Sulfuricurvum kujiense DSM 16994: one gene and its partner. The protein of the gene in region 1 interacts with the protein of each later gene in a pairwise test. Links are inferred from orthologs where the notes say so. Each region holds a gene or a part of one and is shown in the gene's direction. Other genes may lie near its edges.

Region 1 (8,567 bases):
CATCGTATAAAAATGTAAAAGAGCTGATGTTTAATCCTATTTCCGTCGGCTCCGAGATATCGCTGCGTGCCCGTTTCACGGGATCAGCGTTTAACACGTCGGCGATTATCGTCGTAGATGAAATACCGACCGCAAAAATTACCCTTCTGTTAGAAACCAAAACCTACGACGATACCAAAGAACAGCTCATAATTTCAGAATAACTCTCTTACCGCCTACTTTTTAACCACCCTTGGCACAGACCTTGCACTATAATGTCTAGTATGGAAAACTTATTATTATCAATCTTTTTGACCGTTGCCATCGCCACGGTACTCAACATCATCCTAAAGCGGTTCGGCGTCTCGCATATATTGGGTTACATTGCGACCGGAACCATCATCAGCTACCTTTTCGGGTTTAACGGAGCGGGGATCGACTCGCTCAACCTTATCGGCGAATTCGGTATCGTATTTTTGATGTTCACCATCGGGCTAGAACTGAGTCTGGAGAAAATCAAAAAGATGAAAGAGATTCTCCTCACCAACGGAGCTTTGCAGGTTCTCTTCAGCGTCGTGGTGATCTTTATCCTATCCTATTATCTTTTCGCTCTTGACTTTAACACCTCGTTGATTATCTCGCTGGCGTTTTCCCTCTCATCGACGGCGATCGTCCTCACCTATCTCAAAGATTCCAAAGACATCCATACCCCGTACGGGCAAAAATCGATGGGGATTTTGATCTTTCAAGACCTTGCCGTCATCCCGATTCTCCTCTTAATCACCTTTTTATCCAACGACAGCGCTTCGATCGGCGAAATCCTTTTAAAAACCTTTCTTTCCGCTATTTTTGTCGTCGTGTTTATGTTTACCATCGGGGAAAAAATCGTCAATGCCCTATTGCAGTTTTCGGCAAAAACGGAACTTGAAGAGCTCTTTTTAGGCTCGGTCTTTTCCATTTTGATCGGTGCTTCGCTCCTTGCCCACTCGATGGGTTTTACCTACTCTTTGGGGGCGTTTATCGCGGGGATGATCATCGCCGACACCCGCTACAACGTCAAAGTCGAATCTGATATTTCGTCCTATAAAGACCTTTTGCTGGGGACCTTTTTCTTCGGGGTAGGGACAAAAATCGATATGCTATTTTTTGCCCAGAATATCCATATTATCACCTTTGTATTTATCTTTGCGATGCTTTTCAAAGCGGTGGTCATCTATGCGATCATCCGACGCAATTCCGATAAAAACACCTCGGCGAAAACGGCCCTCTCCCTTGCACAGATCGGAGAGTTCTCGTTTGCCGTTTTTGCTTTGGCGGGGGCGCAGAAACTGATCAGCGAAGAGATGGCAAGCTTTTTGATTCTCGTCAGCGTCATTTCGATGATTCTTACCCCCTTTATCATCGGAAACATCTATAAACTCTCCTCTTATTTTGAAAAAGAGTTTTATGAATCAGACGTCATTACCCCTATCGAGCGAAAAGACCATATTATTGTCGCGGGGTTTGCGATGCTCGGCAAAATCGTCGCCGCTTCATTGCAGTCGCAGGGGGCAAACTTCATTATCATCTCCGATAACCTAAAACACGTTTTGCACGCCAGAAAACTCGGCTATATGGCCTACTTCGGCCACTTAAACAAACTCCCCGTTTTAGAGTCCTTGATGGTCAAAGAGGCCAAAGCGATCGTCATTACGATGAGCAGCGAACAAAACCGACGCCTCATCAGCGAGGCGGTACTCAACTATGACCACAACGCCAACATCATTGTCAAAATCGACAGTGTCGAAGAGCGAAAAAATATGAGGGATTTGCCGGAACTGGAGTTTGTCGATGCCAGTTTCGAAGTCGCCAATCTGCTGGTAAAACATGCACTCAAAACCTAGTATTTAACACCGTAAAAAAACTCATTATCAATAATTAACAATTTTTGCGGTAAAATTGGGCGATTTTTTACCCAAGGTGCTAAACAGTATGATTGATGTCGTTCAAATTCAAAAAATTTTACCTCACAGATTCCCGTTTTTACTCGTTGACCGTGTCACTTCCCTCACTCCGAACGAATCACTTGTCGGATTCAAAAACGTTACCATCGGCGAACAGATTTTTGAGGGCCATTTCCCGGGCCATCCGATCTATCCGGGTGTAATGATCTTAGAGGGAATGGCGCAAGCCGGCGGTATCTTGGCATTTCAGAGTATGGACATGACCGAAGAAGAAGCGGCTCATAAAGTCGTTTATTTTATGAGTATCGACGGGGCCAAATTCCGCGCTCCCGTCCGCCCCGGGGATCGCCTTGAATACCGAATGAATGTGGTCAAACACAAAGGGTCGATTTGGGTGCTAGAGGGAAAAGCGTATGTTGATGATGTCCTTGTCAGTGAAGCCGAACTTAAAGCCATGATCGTGGACAAGTAGGTCGTATGAGCTTGATTTCACCACACGCTATCATCGAAGAAGGTGCCATCATCGGTCCCGACGTCGAAATCGGAGCGTTTTGCTTTATCTCAGGTAAGGCGAAAATCGGAAAAGGGACAAAAATCGCGCAGGGCACGTGTATTTACGGCAATACGACGATCGGCGAATACAATGATATTTTTTCGCATGCCGTACTCGGTTCGGTGCCGCAGGATCTGAAATACGCCGGTGAAGAGGTCGAACTGATCATCGGAGACCGTAATAAAATCCGGGAATTCACCCTTTTTAATCCGGGAACGGCCGGCGGCGGCGGTAAAACCGTCGTCGGGAACGACAATCTTTTCATGGGATACGTTCATCTCGGACACGACGTTATTATCGGAAACAACTGTATCCTTGCCAACGCAGCGACATTGGCGGGACATGTCGAGATGGGGAACCATGCCGTTATCGGCGGCATGACTCCGGTACATCAGTTCGTCAAAATCGGCGATTTCGCTATGATCGCAGGGGCTTCGGCACTCTCTCAGGATGTTCCGCCGTATTGTTTGGCGGAGGGGAACCGTGCGGTACTTCGCGGACTCAATCTCAACGGATTGCGCCGTCATCTGGATCGAAGCGATATCGATGCGCTCCGTTCGGCCTACCGCGATCTTTTCGAATCGGGCAAGCCTCTCCAAGAGCAGGCGAGCGCTTTGCTTGAAGAGACAACGAGCGATTTTGTTAAAAATCTTTGCACCTTTATTGTCAATACCAAACGGGGTATCCCGTATGAAAGGAATCAATCATGATTCATCGTCATTGCAGCTTCTGCGACGCTCAGGAAAGCGATCACAATCCGCTTATTGCCGGCACAAATGTCTATATTTGTAAAAACTGTGTCTTCTCCGCCTACAAAATCATGTTCGGCGATTCGGAAGGGGAAGGGACGGCTGCCGTTGAACACAAAAATGCCGAACTTTTAACCCCTAAAGAGCTGAACACCTTTTTGGGACAATACATTATCGGACAAGACCGGGCTCGCAAACTCCTCTCCGTTGCGGTTTATAATCACTACAAACGTATTTTTAAACACACCGTCGTCGAAGATGAAACCGAAATCGCCAAATCAAACGTGCTCCTTATCGGACCGACCGGAAGCGGTAAAACGCTTATGGCTCAAACCATTGCCCGGGTATTGAACGTCCCTATCGCGATCGCCGATGCGACCAGCCTCACCGAAGCGGGATACGTCGGCGAAGATGTCGAAAACATCCTGACAAAACTCCTCCAAGCGGCGGACGGAGATGTCGAGCGGGCGCAGCAGGGGATCGTTTTTATCGATGAAATCGATAAAATCTCCCGTATGAGCGAAAACCGCTCTATCACCCGTGACGTATCGGGTGAAGGGGTACAGCAGGCATTGCTTAAAATCATCGAAGGGGCTGTCGTCAATATCCCTCCAAAAGGGGGGCGCAAGCACCCTAACCAAGACTTCATCCAAATCGATACCTCCGGTATCCTCTTTATCTGCGGCGGTGCGTTTGACGGTCTCGGACAGATTTTAGAGCGTAAAAAAGGTTCCAACGTCATGGGCTTCGGGCATGATAAACGAAGCAGCAGCGATATCGATGACAGCTTTGAAAACGTCGAACCGGACGATTTGGTCAGCTACGGTTTAATACCTGAGCTGATCGGACGTTTGCCGATCATCGCATCGTTGAATAAAATCAGCGAAGAGGAGATGGTCCGTATCCTTACCGAGCCGAAAAATTCTCTCGTTAAACAGTATACGAAACTTTTTGCCATCGATGACGTCGAGCTCACATTTGACAAAGAGGCACTGAATGCGATTGCCGCCAAAGCGCTGGCACGTAAAACGGGAGCACGCGGACTTCGCGCCATCATGGAAGAGACCATGGGAGATACGATGTATGAGCTGCCGGAATACAGCGGCTATGAAGTACTCATTACCAAAGAGGTAGTCGAGGACAACGTTCCGCCCGTCTATATTAAAAAATCAACTAAGAAAAGCGCATAGGAGAGTCAATGCTATTTAATAAACTTATCGGAATGTTCTCAAACGATCTCTCTATCGATTTAGGGACAGCTAATACCCTTGTCATTTCAAAAGGGAAAGGGATCATCATTAATGAGCCTTCCGTAGTTGCCGTTAAAACAGAAAAATACGGTCAGCAGCGCGTTCTTGCCGTAGGCCGCGAAGCTAAAGAGATGGTCGGAAAAACACCGGGCAATATTAAAGCGATCCGCCCGATGAGAGACGGAGTTATCGCCGATTTCGATATGACCGAAAAAATGATCCGAAAATTTATTGAAAAAGCGCACGGCCGTACGTCACTTATCAGCCCTCGTATCATTATCTGTATCCCGTACGGATTGACACAGGTTGAGCGTAAAGCGGTCCGTGAATCGGCTATGAGTGCCGGAGCACGCGAAGTGTATCTGATCGATGAGCCGATGGCGGCGGCAATCGGAGCGGGAATCGATATCCGCGAACCGAAAGGAAATATCATTGTCGATATCGGAGGGGGTACCACCGAAATCGGTGTTATTTCACTCGGAGGACTCGTTCTTTGCCGCTCCATCCGTGTTGCGGGAGATAAAATCGACCGTGCCATCATGGATTACATCAAACGCAAATACAACCTTTTGATCGGTGAGCGCATCGCCGAAGATATCAAAATCAATATCGGTACGGCAATGCCGTTGGCGCAAGAGCTGAAAATGATCATTAACGGGCGTGACCAGGTCGAAGGTCTTCTCACGTCTATCGAACTCACCAGCGAAGATGCCCGCGAAGCGATGCGCGAACCGCTAAAAGAGATTCTCGAAGCGCTCCGTGACGTCCTTGAAAACATGCCGCCGGATTTGGCAGGGGACATCGTCAATAACGGTGTAATCCTTACCGGAGGGGGAGCACTCATCCGTCAACTTGACAAATACCTCTCTGAAATCATCAAAATTCCGGTTTACGTCGCCGATGAGCCGCTATTGTGTGTTGCACGCGGAACCGGCCGTGCACTAGAAGAGATCGATCAACTCCACGAACTCTTCGATAATGAATAAACAATCTTTAACCGTTGCTGCACTGCTTACCCTTTTGGTAGGCGGAGCACTCTATTTTACCAACTTCTTGCAATCACCTATCATATGGCTTACCCATTCGATAAAATCATCGTATCTTAACAGCGTCGAACACATTCAGCATGCCATTGATGAACACTTCTACCAACAGGCTATGATCATCGATCTGCGCGACAAAAACCGCTATTACGAAAAAGAGTTGTTAAATCTTCATCAGGTTGCCGATGAATATCAAAAACTTCTGCTCGAGTACAACAGCACGTTTAAAACGATGCCGGATACTGCTCTGGTCCGTACCCTCTCTTACGTCCGTTTCGGCGACCCCCATCGTGTGTGGATCGAAATGGAGAATTTTGACCCTAAAAAGGTATACGGACTTTTGTACCGAGGTTATGCGGCAGGCATTGTCGTCTCTAAAAACAACCATCCTTTAGCGCTTCTAAACGGAGACGTCAAAAGCTCATACGCCGTCAATATCGGAGCCTCTATGGCACCGGGAATCGTTCGGGGAAATAACGGACGCCAATTGATCGTTGAGTTTATTCCGACATGGATTCCGATTGCCGTGGGAGATGAAGTACAGACATCCGGACTTGACCGTATCTTTATGTCGGGTCTTAAAGTCGGAAAAGTCGTTTCGTTCACAAAAGCCAGCGGCTATCAAAGTGCCGTCATCGAACCTTATTTTTACGGCAAAAACCCCGCCTATTTTCATGTTATAACGAAGGTGAGATAAACGTTGTAATCGGATTTTAAGTGCTTCTCGTCTATAATAATAAAATTTTTATGACGAGGGGTCTCAATGCCAAAACGCGACGACATCAAAACGATATTACTCATCGGATCAGGCCCGATCGTCATCGGTCAAGCCTGTGAATTTGACTACTCAGGAACACAAGCGGTTAAAACGCTCAAAGAGCTTGGCTACCGTGTAGTTTTGATTAACTCGAATCCGGCAACGATTATGACCGACCCCGAATTTGCCGATCGAACCTACATCGAACCGATCAAGCCCGAAATCATCGCCGAAATCATCAAAAAAGAGAAAGTAGACGCCATCTTGCCTACTATGGGGGGACAAACCGCCCTTAACGCCGCGATGAAAATGCATGAACTCGGAATGCTCGAGGGGATTGAATTTCTCGGTGCCAATCCGAGTGCCATTAAAAAAGGGGAAGACCGTCAGGCTTTCAAAGAGTGTATGGTTAAAATCGGAATGGACCTTCCGATCTCCCGTTACGCTTATAATATGGATGAAGCGATGGCAGCGGCCGAAGCGATCGGATTCCCGATCATCATCCGTGCATCGTATACCCTTGCCGGAGGAGGAAGCGGTGTCGCTTACAATATCGATGAGTTCAAACTTCTCGCTCAACGCGGGCTTGACGAATCTCCGATTACCGAAATCCTGATCGAAGAGTCGCTTCTGGGATGGAAAGAGTACGAGATGGAGGTCATCCGTGATAGAAACGATAACTGTATCATCGTCTGCTCCATCGAAAACTTCGATCCTATGGGTGTCCATACGGGAGATTCTATCACCGTTGCCCCTGCCCTCACCCTCACAGACAAAGAGTATCAACGTATGCGTGACGCATCGTTTGCAATCTTGCGAGAAATCGGCGTCGATACCGGAGGATCAAACGTACAGTTTTCCGTCAATCCGAAAACAGGACGTATGATCGTTATCGAGATGAACCCGCGAGTATCGCGTTCATCGGCATTGGCTTCCAAAGCGACCGGCTACCCGATCGCCAAAGTGGCAACGTTGCTTGCGGTAGGTTTTACCCTCGATGAAATCACCAACGACATTACCGGAACTCCTGCGGCGTTTGAACCGGTTATCGACTACATCGTGACCAAAGTGCCGCGCTTTACGTTTGAAAAATTCCCGGAAGCGGAATCAACCCTCACCACCAGCATGAAATCGGTCGGTGAAGCGATGGCGATCGGAAGAACGTTCAAAGAGTCCGTTCAAAAAGCGCTCTGTTCACTCGAAACAGGACTCAGCGGTTTTGACCCGATCGACGGCGATCTCGAATTCGTCAAACATGAAATTCGCCGTCCGAATGCGGAACGCATCCTCTACGTCGGACAAGGTTTCCGTATGGGTCTTTCGAAAGAGGAGATTTTCGAACTCTCTAAAATCGATCCGTGGTTCCTGACCCAAATCGAAGAGATTATCGCTCAGGAAAAAACGATCACTCTCGCGACACTCAGTGACGAAGCACAGCTTCGCCGCCTTAAAACCGAAGGGTTCTCCGATAAAAATATCGCCCGTCTGATCGGCGGCAACACAAAAGAAAACGATGTCTATAATGCCCGAAAAGCTCTCGGAATCGCATTCGAGTACAACGAAGTCGATACCTGTGCGGCAGAGTTCGGTTCTCTTACTCCGTATCTTTACTCAACAACCAATATCAGCCGCCTCGGACTTCAAGCACCGCGCCTTAGCGATAAGAAAAAAGTGATGATTCTCGGCGGCGGACCAAACCGTATCGGTCAGGGGATCGAGTTTGACTACTGCTGTGTTCACGCTTCATTCGCACTCAAAGAGATGGGAATCGAGACGATCATGGTCAACTGTAACCCGGAAACGGTCTCTACCGACTACGATACCTCTGACGTCCTTTATTTCGAACCGATCGATTTCGAACACGTCCGCTCCATCGTCGAAGCGGAACAGCCTGATGGGATCATCGTACACTTCGGGGGACAAACCCCTCTTAAACTGGCAAACGGCCTTCATGCCATCGGTGCTAAAATCGCAGGAACCTCGGCAGAAGTGATCGACTTGGCCGAAAACCGTGAAAAATTCTCGGCTTTCGTCATAGAACAAGGGTTGAAACAGCCTGAAAACGGTCTTTCAATGACCAAAGAGGGTGCATTCGAGATCGCAGAAAAGCTCGGTTATCCCGTACTAGTCCGCCCGTCATACGTTTTGGGCGGACGTGCAATGCGTATCGTTTATAACGAAGACGAACTTCGCACCTATATGGACGTTGCCGTATCGGTGAGCAACGACTCTCCGGTTCTTGTCGACAAATTCCTCGATCAAGCGGTTGAGCTCGATGTCGATGCGATATCGG
Region 2 (3,103 bases), 990 kb from region 1 along the record:
GGGCGATTTTAAAACCACTCCGAGCTATGAAATCAGCTACGTAACGCAAACACCGATTACCGCCGCTCCGTCGCAAAAAGAGATCAGCGACTATTATGATATCAACCGCCAAATGCTCAAAAACGGCGAGGGAAAAGTGTTGAGCCTGCAAGAGGCCCAACCGATCATTGTTGCCGCGCTTAATGAAAAAGCAACTGAAAAAGAGGCGCTCCGACTCTATATCGATTATAAAAAAGGATCCCTCAAACCCGGGATGAAACCTCAAACAGCAACCGTAACAAAAAGCGTATCTCCTTTTGCTCCGGAACTGACAAAAGAGATCACAGAGCTCTCGACAGAAAAAGCGTTCTTAAAACCGCGTAAAGTCAGCAACGGCTATGTGATCGTCAAACTCGATAAAATGGACCCAGCACGACCAAAAACGTACGAAGAGGCAAAAACCGATGTTATGGCCCTCTATTTGAACGATACCAAAAAAACCAAACTTCAAGAGTTAGCCCAAAACAGCTATAAAACATTCAGCGGAACAACAACCGATTATCTGACACGCAAAGAGAGCGCCAAAATAGCAGGATTGAGTGAACCTGAGGGTTCGGAGTTTTTATCAAAACTGTTTGCGTCCAAACAAAAACAAGGTTTTATCACTTTAGAGAGCGGAAATGTTATTATGTATAACGTTTTGGAACAAAAGTTGCTTCAAGATAGAACATTAGCGGATGGAAATGCCGTGCTTAAGCTCAAAGGGAGCTTGATGGATCAGGGGCTGATCAAAGCACTTGAGAGCAAGTACCCAGTTGAAATCTATGTAGAGGGGATTTGATTTGAAACGTACCGTTTTAGCCATTGATATCGGCTCAACTAAAATTTGTGCGCTCATCGCGGAAATCGACGATGACAACAATGCACAAATTATCGGAGCCGGTATTGCAAAAGCACAAGGGCTTCGTAAAGGGAGTATCACCAACATTGAGCTTGCATCCAAATCCATCAAAAGTGCCCTGAACGATGCCAAGCGGGTTGCGGGAACGGAACTGCGCAGTGCCATCGTCACGATTTCGGGTGCCTATACGAAAAGCTTAAATTCCAGCGGTATCGTCAATATCCCGAATAAAGAGATTACACTCAATGAGATCCAGCGTGTTATGCACACCTCATTGTATAACGCCAATATCCCCAACGAATTTGAAGTGCTGCATGCCCTCCCGTATAACTTCAAAGTAGATGATCAGGATTTTATCGAAGATCCGCTCGGAATGAATGCCGCGCGTTTAGAAGTTGAAACCCATATCATCACTACCCAAAAGAGCAATCTCAACAACCTTCGCAAAGCGGTCAAAGCTGCCGGTGTCGAGGTTGAGAGTGTCGTTCTAAGCGGCTATGCTTCAGCTATCGCCGTTCTCAATGCGGATGAAAAAGAGCTCGGTGCCGCCGTCGTCGATATGGGAGGCAATACGAGCAATATCGTTATCCATTCGGGGCATGCTATCCGATACAACGATTTCCTCGGTGTCGGTTCCAACCACATCACAAATGACCTCTCTATGGCTTTGCACACCCCTCTGCATACCGCTGATAATGTCAAAATCACTTACGGTTCGCTGTATGCGCCTAGCAACGATCTTATCGAGCTTCCGGTTATCGGCGATGAAACATCCAGCCATGAGGTCTCTTTGGAAGTCGTTCATAACGTTATCTATGCACGGGTAGAAGAGACCTTGATGATTATCGCCCAATCGATTGAAAAAAGCGGCCTGAAAGAGCACATGGGTGCGGGTGTCGTCCTCACCGGAGGCTTTACCAAAATCGAAGGGCTTCGCGAACTGGCAGTTGCCATTTTAGACAATATGCCGGTACGCCTGGCAAAACCGACCGATGTGGGCGGATTATTCGATACACTCAGAGATCCTTCTTATTCGGGGGCTGTCGGTTTGATTAAATATCTGGCCGACGGCTACACTGCCTATGAGATCGATGTCAACCGTCGTATGCGTCATGCCGGCGAAGAGTCTGCAACGCATACCGGGTCGCTCCCCGAAGAAGCGCCGAAATTTGAACCTATCGCTCCGGCATCCTCTACTCCGACATCAGCGGCGCCAACGCCTCCGGTCAAGGATGAGAAGATAGCCGAATCAGCGACAATGGTCAATATCGGATCAAACAAACCTGTTCAAGATGATCAACCTAACCCTATTTCCAAGTTTTGGAATTGGGCAACTCAACTATTTTAATCACGTCAAGGAGCAAGCATGGAACCATTTTCAATTGAAGAATCAACAACACTCACCGGGGCGAGAATCGTAGCTGTCGGCGTCGGCGGCGGCGGCGGTAATATGATCGGCTATATGCTCAAAGAAGCTATTCCGGGCATCGAACTGATCATGGCAAATACCGATGCCCAAGTTTTGGAGCAAGGTTCTGCCGCTACCAAAATCCAACTCGGTGCAAAACTTACCAAAGGTTTGGGTGCAGGAATGAAACCCGAAGTGGGTAAAGAATCGGCGTTAGAAAGCTATGAAGATTTATCACGCGCCCTAGAGGGTGCGGACATCGTTTTCGTTGCGGCAGGTCTCGGAGGCGGTACAGGAACCGGTGCGGCTCCGATCATCGCCAAATGTGCCAAAGATGTCGGTGCATTGACCATTGCGGTTGTCACCAAACCTTTTTCGTTCGAAGGGAAAAAACGTCTCAAGCTTGCGGAAGACGGTCTTCAAGAACTTAAAAACGAATCTGACTGTATCGTTGTTATTCCAAACGACAAACTTCTCTCGATTATTGATCCGAAACTCGGAATCAAAGAGAGCTTTAAAATCGTTGACAGCGTACTTGCTCGCGCCGTTAGCGGTACATCGGGTGTTATTCTTGCCAGCGGCGACAACGACATCAACCTTGACTTTGCCGACTTACAAACTGTTATGAGCCACCGTGGTTTGGCTCTCATGGGTGTGGGTGAATACAAAGGTGAAAATGCGGCATACGAAGCGATTAAAAACGCTATCGAATCTCCGTTGCTCGATAACATGTCGGTTAACGGCGCACTCGGTGTATTGGTACACTTCAGTATGCACCCTGAGTTTCCGTTTATGGAACTCTCTGCGGCGATGGA

What was found. The genes of interacting proteins can lie anywhere in the genome.
Region 2: the proteins of SULKU_RS09245 (region 1) and ftsA interact in binary tests that used the Escherichia coli proteins (3 or more experiments, as listed by UniProt). The link is inferred for Sulfuricurvum kujiense DSM 16994 from one-to-one orthologs.

What each region holds. Positions count from the first base shown.
Region 1 is NC_014762.1:1,841,863-1,850,429, forward strand. The notes cover bases 3,464-6,441. They hold SULKU_RS09245 (rod shape-determining protein), read left to right. Parts: upstream 3,464-4,422; coding sequence 4,423-5,460; downstream 5,461-6,441. Other genes in these bases: clpX (ATP-dependent Clp protease ATP-binding subunit ClpX), read left to right, coding at 3,464-4,414; mreC (rod shape-determining protein MreC), read left to right, coding at 5,453-6,214; carB (carbamoyl-phosphate synthase large subunit), read left to right, coding at 6,281-6,441. In the rest of the region: SULKU_RS09220 (epoxyqueuosine reductase QueH), read left to right, coding at 1-203; SULKU_RS09225 (cation:proton antiporter domain-containing protein), read left to right, coding at 264-1,862; 3-hydroxyacyl-ACP dehydratase FabZ, read left to right, coding at 1,951-2,394; lpxA (acyl-ACP--UDP-N-acetylglucosamine O-acyltransferase), read left to right, coding at 2,400-3,185; more of clpX, read left to right, coding at 3,182-3,463; more of carB, read left to right, coding at 6,442-8,567. UniProt on the Escherichia coli protein: Forms membrane-associated dynamic filaments that are essential for cell shape determination. Acts by regulating cell wall synthesis and cell elongation, and thus cell shape.
Region 2 is NC_014762.1:852,587-855,689, reverse strand. What follows is about bases 135-3,024. They hold ftsA (cell division protein FtsA), read left to right. Parts: upstream 135-821; coding sequence 822-2,228; downstream 2,229-3,024. Other genes in these bases: ftsZ (cell division protein FtsZ), read left to right, coding at 2,247-3,024; SULKU_RS04375 (peptidylprolyl isomerase), read left to right, coding at 135-820. In the rest of the region: more of SULKU_RS04375, read left to right, coding at 1-134; more of ftsZ, read left to right, coding at 3,025-3,103. UniProt on the Escherichia coli protein: Essential cell division protein that assists in the assembly of the Z ring. May serve as the principal membrane anchor for the Z ring.